Regions from separate parts of the Actinoplanes sp. NPDC051851 genome, predicted to be linked through region 3. Evidence: riboswitches for the same ligand, from Rfam matches in the RefSeq annotation. Region 3 holds a riboswitch; each other region holds the start of a gene.
The links. A riboswitch is a leader RNA that binds a small molecule or an ion and turns the genes downstream of it on or off. The one in region 3 is predicted to bind glycine.

Region 1 (3,268 bases), 130 kb from region 3:
TCCGCGACCATCGCGACGATCCTCGCCACCACGCTCTCCGCGGCCGGGCGCGCTATCCGGACGCGCAGGCTACCGGTGCCGTTGACCGTTCCGGCGAAGACCTCGTCGCCGGGCTGCTTGTCGACCGGCAGCGGCTCCCCGGTGATGCTCGCCTGATCGACCTCGCTCCGGCCCGCCACGACGTGGCCGTCCCCGCCGATCCGCTCGCCCGGCCGTACCGCGATCACATCGCCCACGCGAAGATCGACCGCGTCGACCAACTCCTCCCCGGCGGCCTCTGCGCCGGACGGCTCTGCGCCGGACGGCTCTGCGCCGGACGGCTCTGCGCCGGACGGCTCTGCGCCGGACGGCTCTGCGCCGGTGGCCTCCGCGCCCGTGGCCGTAGCGCTGGCGGCCGTAGCGCTGGCGGCCGTAGCGCTGGCGGGCTCTGCGCCGACTGGCTCTGCGCCGACTGGCTCTGCGCCGACTGGCTCTGTGCCGGCTGGCTCTGTGCCGGCTGACGGTGGTGCGGCTGGAGACGGTGCGGCTGACGGTGGTGCGGGTGGCGACGGTGTGGGTGTGATGAGTCGTGACGCACGTTCCGGGGCCAGGTCGAGCAGGCGCCGGACCGAGTCCTCGGTACGCCGGGTCGCCAGCGCCTCGAGTGCCCCGGACGTCGCGAAGATGACGATCAGCAGGGCGCCTTCGAGGACCTGGCCGATCGCCGCCGCCCCGATCGCGGCGGTGACCATCAGCAGGTCGACGTCGAGACGCCGGGCGCGGAGTTCCCGCAGTCCGGCCAGGCCCGGTTCCCAGCCGCCCGCGGCGTAGCAGGCCAGGTAGCAGGCCCACCACACCCCGGCCGGGCCGCCGCCCAGCTGGACGGCGAGTCCGAGCCCGAAGAGCGCGGTCGCGGCGGTGGCCCATCGAACTTCCGGTAGCGAGAAGATCGTCACGGGCCGGAAGCATACCTGCGCAGACACGTAGATACGCAAGTACGTATGCAGAAGGGTGGTGGGATAGGCTGGCCGGCATGCACGAGCGGTTACCGGACTTCGACATGCCCGACGACGAGCAGGTCGACCTCGCCGCCGAGACGTTCCGGCTGCTCGCCGACCCGACGCGGATCAAGGTGCTCTGGGCGCTGCTGCAGGGTGAGTCGTCGGTCGCCTGCCTGGCCGAGATCGCCGGGACGTCCCCGACGGCGGTCAGTCAGCACCTGGCCAAGCTGCGGATGTCCCGCCTGGTCACGGCGCGGCGGCAGGGCACGTTCATGTACTACTCGGCCGCCGACGAGCACGTCCGGCGCCTGCTGTCCCAGGCGCTGCACCACGCCGACCACATCGACCCGGAACGCCCCACGGCCCAGCCGGCCTAGCGGTCGATCGTCTCCGGGCGGAGGAGAGGGCCGGGCCCGGTATCGGCGTCGGCGATCGGATCGAGGTGCCGGGTGGCGATCGCCCCGGCCGTGGCGCGTGTGAACGCCACCATGCAGCTCGCCATCGTCAGCACCGTCTGGCTGCCGAATGCCCGGTCAGCGGCGTGGTGAGTGGGCATGCGGTAGGGTCCCGTTTCACAAGTGAAGACATCGCCGCGACTGCCGCTGCGGGAGAGTCCCCGTTTCCTGTGAACGGGGCGCCGAAGGAGCAACTACTTCCTCAGAATCTCTCAGGCCCCAGTACCGCAATGGTTCAGGCGACTCTGGAAAGTCGGGCTCCTCGGAGTCCGCGCCCACGGTGCAAGCCGTTCGGAAGAACGGTGAACCTCTCAGGCCCCATGACAGAGCGAGGGAGGCCCGGAAACCGATTCGAGGAGCCTCCCCCGTGAGACGCACCGCCCTGTACGACGTCCATCAGCGCCTCGGCGCCTCCTTCACCCCCTTCGCGGGCTGGGCCATGCCGGTCCGCTACGGCTCCGATGTGGCAGAGCATTCCTCGGTACGGCGAGAAGCCGGCCTGTTCGACCTGAGCCACATGGGACGCCTCGAGGTCGCCGGAACGGACGCCGCGGCGTTCCTCGACTACGCGCTCGTCGGCCGGCTCTCCGCGGTGACGGTCGGCCGCGCCCGGTACACGATGCTCTGCCACACGAACGGCGGTGTGCTCGACGATCTCGTCGTCTACCGGCTCGCCGAGAATCGTTTCCTGGTGGTGGCGAACGCGGCGAACACGGGTAAGGTCCGCGCGATGCTCGGCGAGCACTCCGGCGGATACGCGGTGTCGATCGGCGACCCGTCGGACGGCGCGCTGATCGCCGTGCAGGGCCCGGCCGCGCGTACGGTCGTCGGTGACTTCCCGGACCTGCCGTACTACGGGATCACCGAGGCGTCGCTGGCCGGGCGGGACGTGCTGCTGGCGCGGACCGGGTACACCGGCGAGGACGGGTACGAGATCTACTGCGCCGCCGGGGACGCCGCGACGATCTGGGAGTGGGCGAGCGCCGCCGGGGCCCGTCCCGCCGGTCTGGCCTGCCGGGACACGCTGCGCCTGGAGGCGGGCATGCCGCTCTACGGCCACGAGTTGTCGGTCTCGGTCACGCCGTTCCACGCCGGACTGGGCCGGGTGGTGGCGCTCGGCAAGCGGGACTTCGTCGGGGCGCAGGCCCTGCGGGCGGTCGCCGCCGCCGGTGTCGAGAAGCAGCTCGTCGGCCTGGTGACGGCCGGCCGCCGGGCCCCACGGGCCGGGTACGCGATTCTCGACCCGGAGACCGGCGCGGCGATCGGCTCGGTGACCAGCGGGGCGCCCTCGCCGACGCTGGGTCACCCGATCGCCATGGCATATGTAGCGACTCATGCGGATAAAACGGGTGGGAAGGTCCTCGTGGACATCCGTGGCACCCACGAGGAGGCCACCATCGTCGATCTGCCGTTCTACCGCCGGGAGTCCTGATGCGTTTCACCCGTGAGCACGAGTGGCTGACCGGCGACGAGATCGTCACGGTCGGGATCACCGCGTACGCCGCCGACGCGCTCGGCGACATCGTCTTCGTCGACCTGCCCGAGGTGGGCCGGGTCCTGACCGCGGGCGGCGTGGCCGGCGAGATCGAGTCCACCAAGTCGGTCAGCGACGTCTACGCCCCGGCCGACGGCGAGGTCGTCGAGGTCAACCCGGCCCTCGAGGACGACCCGGGCCTGATCAACAGTGACCCGCACGGCGCCGGCTGGCTCTTCAAACTCCGCGTCACCGGCGAGCCGGACACCCTCTCCGAGCAGGAGTACACCGCCCTGACCGCGGGTTAGCCCCCGTGTGGTGGCGGGGCGGGCCGAGTCGGCGCGCCCCGCCACCCGGGA
Region 2 (3,268 bases), on a different contig from region 3:
CGGCGTCCACCAGCAGCAGGTCGACACCGGCCTCGGCGGCGGCGTCGACGATCGCGGCGGCCCGGCCCGGTACGACCGCGGTGACCGTGTCGAAGAACGCGCCGTGCGTGGTCGCGATCCCGGCGGCGGTCAGGCTGCCGGCCAGGGTGAGCGCGTGGCCGTGCACCCGCTTGGCGATCGCGCGCAGGCCGGCCGGGCCGTGGTAGACCGCGTACATGCTCGCCATCACCGCGAGCAGGACCTGCGCGGTGCAGATGTTGCTGGTCGCCTTCTCCCGGCGGATGTGCTGCTCGCGGGTCTGCAGGGCCAGACGGTACGCCGGCGCCCCGTCCGCGTCCTTGGAGACACCGACCAGGCGGCCGGGCAGCGAGCGCTCCAGACCGGCCCGGACCGCGAGGTACCCGGCGTGCGGGCCGCCGAAGCCGAGCGGGACCCCGAAGCGCTGGGTGGTCCCGGCCGCGACGTCCGCGCCGATCTCGCCCGGCGCGCGCAGCAGGGTCAGCGCGAGCAGGTCGGCGGCGACCGTGACCAGGGCGCCCTTCGCGTGCGCGGCCTCGACCAGGGCGGCGTGGTCACGGACCGCGCCGGAGGCGCCCGGGTACTGCAGGTGCAGGCCGAAGAACTCGTCCGGCAGGGCGTCGCCACGGTCCAGGTCGACGAGGACGACCTCGATGCCGAGCGGTTCGGCCCGCGTCCGGAGGACCGAGAGCGTCTGCGGGAAGGTGTCGGCGTCCACGGCGTACACCGAGGATTTCGACGTGGAAGCTCTCCTGGAGAGCGTCATCGCCTCGGCGACGGCGGTCGCCTCGTCCAGCATCGACGCGTTCGCGGTGGTCAGGCCGGTCAGGTCGGTGACCATGGTCTGGAAGTTGAGCAGCGCCTCGAGGCGGCCCTGGCTGATCTCCGGCTGGTACGGCGTGTAGGCGGTGTACCAGGCCGGGCTCTCCAGCACGTTCCGCTTGATCACCGCGGGCGTGTGCGTGCCGTAGTAGCCGAGCCCGATCATCGGGGTGGCCAGGACGTTCCGGTCGGCGATCGCGCGCAGCTCGGCGATCGTCTCCTCCTCCGAGGCGCCCTCGGGCAGGTCGAGACGCCCGTGGAAACGGATCGACTCGGGGATCGCGGCGTCCATCAGCTCGTCCAGCGACGCGTACCCGACGGTCTTGAGCATGGAGATCTGCTCGTCGGTCTGCGGGCCGATGTGGCGATGGGTGAACGGCGAGGTCATGGGCGACTCCAGGCTCCAGAAGGCTGACAAAGCAACCTCCCCCTCTGTCATACCCCGTGATGGGGTATTTCAGAGTCGCCTGCCCACGCGGTCCTTTTGCCTGAAAGTTTCCGGGGAGGATTTGCCTCTTCGGCGCCAACTGGTCTCTCCCGCGCGGGTATTGCCGGCAGCGACAAACCTACCAGCGCACCCCTCCATGATCGGCATGCCTAGGCTGTGGCTGTGACTTACTTCCCTGCGGATGAACGCTACGAGAAGATGACCTACCGCCGCGCCGGGCGCAGTGGCCTGCACCTGCCGGCCATCTCGCTCGGGCTGTGGCACAACTTCGGGGACACCCGGCCGATCGACCGGCAGGCCGCCATCGTGCGCCGCGCCTTCGACCTCGGCGTCACCCACTTCGACCTGGCCAACAACTACGGCCCGCCGCCCGGCAGCGCCGAGGAGAACTTCGGCCGGATCCTCGCGACCGACCTCAAGCACCACCGGGACGAGATCGTCATCTCCAGCAAGGCCGGCTACACCATGTGGCCGGGCCCGTACGGCGACTTCGGCTCCCGCAAGTACCTGATCTCGTCGCTGGACCAGTCGCTGAAGCGGCTCGGCGTCGACTACGTGGACATCTTCTACCACCACCGCCCCGACCCGGACACCCCGCTCGAGGAGACGATGGGCGCGCTCGACGCGATCGTCCGCTCCGGCAAGGCGCTCTACGTCGGCCTCTCCAACTACAGGTCGGAGCAGACCGCCGCGGCCGCCGCGATCCTGCGTGACCTGGGTACGCCGCTGCTGATCCACCAGCCGTCGTACTCGATCCTGAACCGCTGGACCGAGCACGACGGCCTGCTCGACACCCTGGAGCAGGCCGGCGCCGGGTGCATCGCGTTCAGCCCGCTGCAGCAGGGCCTGCTCACCGGCCGCTACCTGCAGGGCATCCCGGACGACTCGCGGATCCGGACCAGCGTCTTCCTCAACGAGGACGCCCTGGACGCGAAGACCCTGGGCCGTCTGCACGCGCTCAACGACATCGCCCAGCGGCGCGGCCAGTCGCTCGCCCAGATGGCGCTCGCCTGGGCGCTGCGCGACCCGCGGATGACCAGCCTGATCATCGGCGCGTCCAGCGTCGAGCAGCTGGAGGACAACATCGCCGCGCTGGACAACCTGCCGCTCTCGCAGGCCGAGCTGGACGACATCGACGGCACGGTGCTCGACCTGTGATCCTCTCCGTCGTGGTCGGTTCCCGCGCCTACGGACTCCAGGTCCCGGGTTCCGACCACGATCGGCGGGGCGTCTTCGCGGCGCCGACCCGGGCGTTCTGGAGCCTCGACAAGCCGCCCACGCACGTCGACGGCCCCCTGGAGGAGCAGTTCTCCTGGGAGGTCGAGCGGTTCTGCGTGCTCGCCGCCCAGGCCAACCCGACCGTCCTCGAGGTGCTCTGGTCGCCGATCGTCGAGGTGATCACCGCGGACGGTTCGGCGCTGGTCGACGCGCGCGCGGCGTTCCTCTCCCGCCGGGTGGCCGAGACCTACGGCAACTACGCCCGCGACCAGCTCGCCCGGGTGAACGCCCGCCGCGAGCGCACCGGCGAGACCAACCACAAGCAGGCCATGCACATGATCCGCCTGCTGCACGCGGGCGCCCACGTCCTGCGCACCGGCGAGATCCTGGTCGACGTCACCCCACTGCGCGACCGCCTCCTGGCGATCAAACACGGCGAAATCCCCTGGCCCGAGGTCACCGCGTGGGCGACCGCACTGCTCACGGACCTGGCCACCGCCGCTTCCACGACGGACCTGCCCGAACACCCCGACCGCTCCCGGATCGACGCCCTGCTGCACGACATCCGCGAACGAAACCTCTAGGCCCTTCGGCCGTCAGTCCGAGGTCCGGATCTGCTCCAGGTACGTCAGAGGCTTCTGGAGGTATTCCATGAGCTCCCGCAGCGCGTCCTTCTCCGCCGTGGTGATCACGACGTCCTCCTCCGACAGGGCACCGACAAGATCCGTGATCGCCAGGTCCCAGGCCCCGGCGCCAGCGGCC
Region 3 (3,268 bases):
CCGCCGGGCCGAAGCCGCGCGTGGCCAGCGCCGGGGTGCCGATCCGCAGGCCGGAGGTGACCATCGGCGGGCGCGGGTCGAACGGCACGGCGTTGCGGTTCACCGTGATCCCGATGTGGTGCAGCCGGTCCTCGGCCTGCCTGCCGTCCAGCTCGGAGCGGCGCAGGTCGGCCAGGACGAGGTGGACGTCGGTGCCGCCGGTCAGCACGTCGATCCCGGCCGCCGTCGCGTCGGGGGCGGTGAGCCGCTCGGCGAGGATCCGCGCCCCGGCCAGGGTGCGGCGCTGCCGGTCGGCGAAGTCCGCGGTGGCCGCGATCCGGAAGGCCACCGCCTTCGCCGCGATCACGTGTTCCAGCGGACCGCCCTGCTGACCGGGGAAGACCGCACTGTCGATCTTCTTGGCCAGGTCGGTGCGCCGGGACAGGACGACCCCGCCGCGCGGGCCGCCGAGGGTCTTGTGGGTGGTGGTGGTGACCACGTCGGCGTACGGCACCGGGTTGGGGTGCAGACCGGCCGCGACCAGCCCGGCGAAGTGCGCCATGTCGACCAGCAGGAGCGCGCCGACCTCGTCGGCGATCTCCCGGAAGGCCGGAAAATCGAGCTTCCGAGGGTACGCCGACCAGCCCGCGATGATCATTTTCGGCCGGTGCTCGTGAGCCATGCTCCGGACCTCCGCCATGTCGACGCGGCCGGTCTCCGGCGACACCCGGTAGGCCACCGGCCGGTACAGCTTCCCCGAGAAGTTGACCCGCATGCCGTGGGTGAGGTGCCCGCCGTGGGCCAGGTCCAGGCCGAGGATGGTGTCGCCGGGGCTGAGCAGGGCGGCCATCGCGGCCGCGTTCGCGCTCGCCCCCGAGTGCGGCTGCACGTTCGCGTACGCCGCGCCGAAGAGCGCCGAGACCCGCTCGATCGCCAGCCGCTCGACGACGTCCACGTGCTCGCAACCGCCGTAGTAGCGGCGGCCCGGATAGCCTTCGGCGTACTTGTTGGTCAGCACGGAGCCCTGTGCCTCCAGGACGGCCGCCGGGGCGAAGTTCTCGCTGGCGATCATCTCCAGGGTGTCGCGCTGCCGGCCCAGCTCGGCGGCGATCGCGGCGTGGATCTCGGGGTCGTCGACGGCGAGCGCGCCACCGGCCGGGCGCTCGTGGTCATGGGGGAAACGGGTGCTCAACGCGGAAGGCTCCTCGGTCGTGGTCGGGGCCTCCCTCGCTCTGTCATGGGGCCTGAGAGGTTCACCGCCGCGGCGGCTTGCACCTTGGGCGCGGCACGCCCGGGGCATCCTGGGCGTACCGACTTTCCAGAGTCGCCAGACCGTTGCGGTACGGGTGCCTGAGAGATTCTGAGGGAGAAGTTGCTCCTTCGGCGCCTCGCTCGGGTGGCGAGGGCTCTCCCGCTACGGGGTTGCGGCGAATGTCTTGAGTTGTGGTCAGGAAAGCTAGCCGGACCGGGCCCGCCGGTCAAGATCGTCAGCGCAGCCGGGGGGTGTGCCCGGCCAGGGCCAGCTCGACCAGCTGCTGCACCGTGGACCGCAGCACGGGAGCGCGGCGGTACCCGGAGCGGTAGGTCAGCAGGCCGTTCCACAGATCCAGGAGAAGGTCGACGTCGATGTCGGCGGGCAGGTCACCGCGGGCGATGCCGCGTTGCACCACGGTACGGGCCAGCGCCCGGCGCGGCTCGATGATCCGGGCCAGGATGGTGCGCTCGGTCTCGGGGTCGTCGTCGATGGACCCGAGCAGCAGCCGCAGTTGCCCGCCGTCGGCCCCGGCGGTGTAGCCGGCGATGGTGTCGATCAGCTCCAGCAGTTCGGCCCGGGTGTCGCCCTGGTCCGGCACGGTGTGCACGGTGCTGCGCCGGGCGAGGAGATCGGCGATCAGGACGATCCGGTTCGGCCACCAGCGGTAGACGGACTTCTTGGCCATCCCCGCCCGGGCCGCGATCTCCTCCATCGTCGTGGCGGCGTACCCCGAGGCGTCGAGGATCTCACCGGCCGCGGTGAGGATGCGCTCACGTGCCTCCTCGGGCGAGAGGCGCGGACGGCGGACGCCGGTCTGTTCGGTCACCACCCCATCCTTTCAGGTGTGGCGCCGACCACCGGTCCCGGCCGAACCTCAAGGAAACTATCCGTTTCCTTCAGCGCTGAAGAGTCTTTTCAAATCGTCTTCCTGACGCTAGCCTCGGAAACGCCTCGTTTCCTTAGGAGTTCTGGATGACCCTCGCCTGGACCGTTGCCGACCGGTGGCGCGACCGTCTGGTGGCGCTGAGCCACAGCCTGCACGCCGAACCGGAGACCGCGTTCGAGGAGTTCGCGTCCTCGGCCAAGCTCGCCGCCCTGATGCGCGACGCCGGCTTCGCCGTCGAGCACGGGGTCGGCGACCTGCCGACCGCGCTGACCGCCACCTACGGCGCCGGCGACCTGACCGTCGGCGTCTGCGCCGAGTACGACGCGCTGCCCGAGATCGGCCACGCCTGCGGCCACAACGTCATCTGCGCGGCCGGCGCCGGTGCCGCGATCGCCCTCGCCGCGGTCGCCGACGAGCTGGGCATCCGGGTCAAGCTGATCGGCACCCCCGCCGAGGAGACCGGCGCCGGCAAGGTGCTGATGCTCGACCACGGCGCCTTCGACGACGTCACCGTCGCGATGATGGTGCACCCCGCCCCCGGCGTCGACGTCGTCGACGTCAAGGTCAGCTCGCAGACGTCCAGCCGCTTCGAGGCGACCTTCCACGGCCGGGCCGCGCACGCCGCGGCCGCGCCCCACACCGGCGTCAACGCCGCCGACGCGGCGGTCGTCGCCCAGGTCGCGATCGGCCAGCTGCGCCAGCAGATCCCCGGCGAGTTCCGGATCGCCGGCATCGTCACCGAGGGCGGCCGGCGGTCCAACATCATCCCCGAGCGCGCCCGCCTGGAGTACGAGTTCCGCACCCTCACCGCCGAGCAGATGCCCGACCTCAAACGGCGGGTCCACAACTGCTTCCACGGCGCCGCCCTGGCCACCGGCACCACCCTCGAACTCCGCCAGTCCCACCCCGACTACCTCGACCTACGCCAGGACGCCTTCCTCACCGAGGCGTACGGCCGGGCGCTGACCGCGCTGGGCCGGACCGTCCACGCCATGCCGCCCGGCATCGTCGGCGGCTCCACCGACATGGGCAACATCAGTCAGGTCATCCCCAGCATCCACCCCGGCCTGGGCATCGCCGGCGCCACCACGATGCCGCACACCCGCGAGTTCGCCGCCGTCACCGACTCCCCCGCCGCCGACGACGCG

Region 1: linked by a shared signal. The riboswitch ahead of gcvT (glycine cleavage system aminomethyltransferase GcvT) and the one ahead of glyA (serine hydroxymethyltransferase) in region 3 are both predicted to bind glycine.
Region 2: linked by a shared signal. The riboswitch ahead of gcvP (aminomethyl-transferring glycine dehydrogenase) and the one ahead of glyA (serine hydroxymethyltransferase) in region 3 are both predicted to bind glycine.

What each region holds. Positions count from the first base shown of each region.
Region 1 is NZ_JBFAYF010000010.1:72,410-75,677, reverse strand. It holds gene AB0M08_RS12920 (HAD-IC family P-type ATPase) at 1-935, opposite strand, end outside; gene AB0M08_RS12915 (metalloregulator ArsR/SmtB family transcription factor) at 1,013-1,357, shown strand; gene AB0M08_RS12910 (hypothetical protein) at 1,354-1,536, opposite strand; glycine riboswitch at 1,576-1,673, shown strand; gene gcvT (glycine cleavage system aminomethyltransferase GcvT) at 1,803-2,867, shown strand; gene gcvH (glycine cleavage system protein GcvH) at 2,867-3,217, shown strand.
Region 2 is NZ_JBFAYF010000102.1:4,607-7,874, forward strand. It holds gene gcvP (aminomethyl-transferring glycine dehydrogenase) at 1-1,228, opposite strand, end outside; glycine riboswitch at 1,307-1,390, opposite strand; gene mgrA (L-glyceraldehyde 3-phosphate reductase) at 1,445-2,446, shown strand; gene AB0M08_RS44835 (nucleotidyltransferase domain-containing protein) at 2,443-3,090, shown strand; gene AB0M08_RS44840 (hypothetical protein) at 3,103-3,268, opposite strand, start outside.
Region 3 is NZ_JBFAYF010000010.1:200,325-203,592, forward strand. It holds gene glyA (serine hydroxymethyltransferase) at 1-1,171, opposite strand, end outside; glycine riboswitch at 1,308-1,403, opposite strand; gene AB0M08_RS13520 (TetR/AcrR family transcriptional regulator) at 1,467-2,060, opposite strand; gene AB0M08_RS13525 (amidohydrolase) at 2,207-3,268, shown strand, end outside.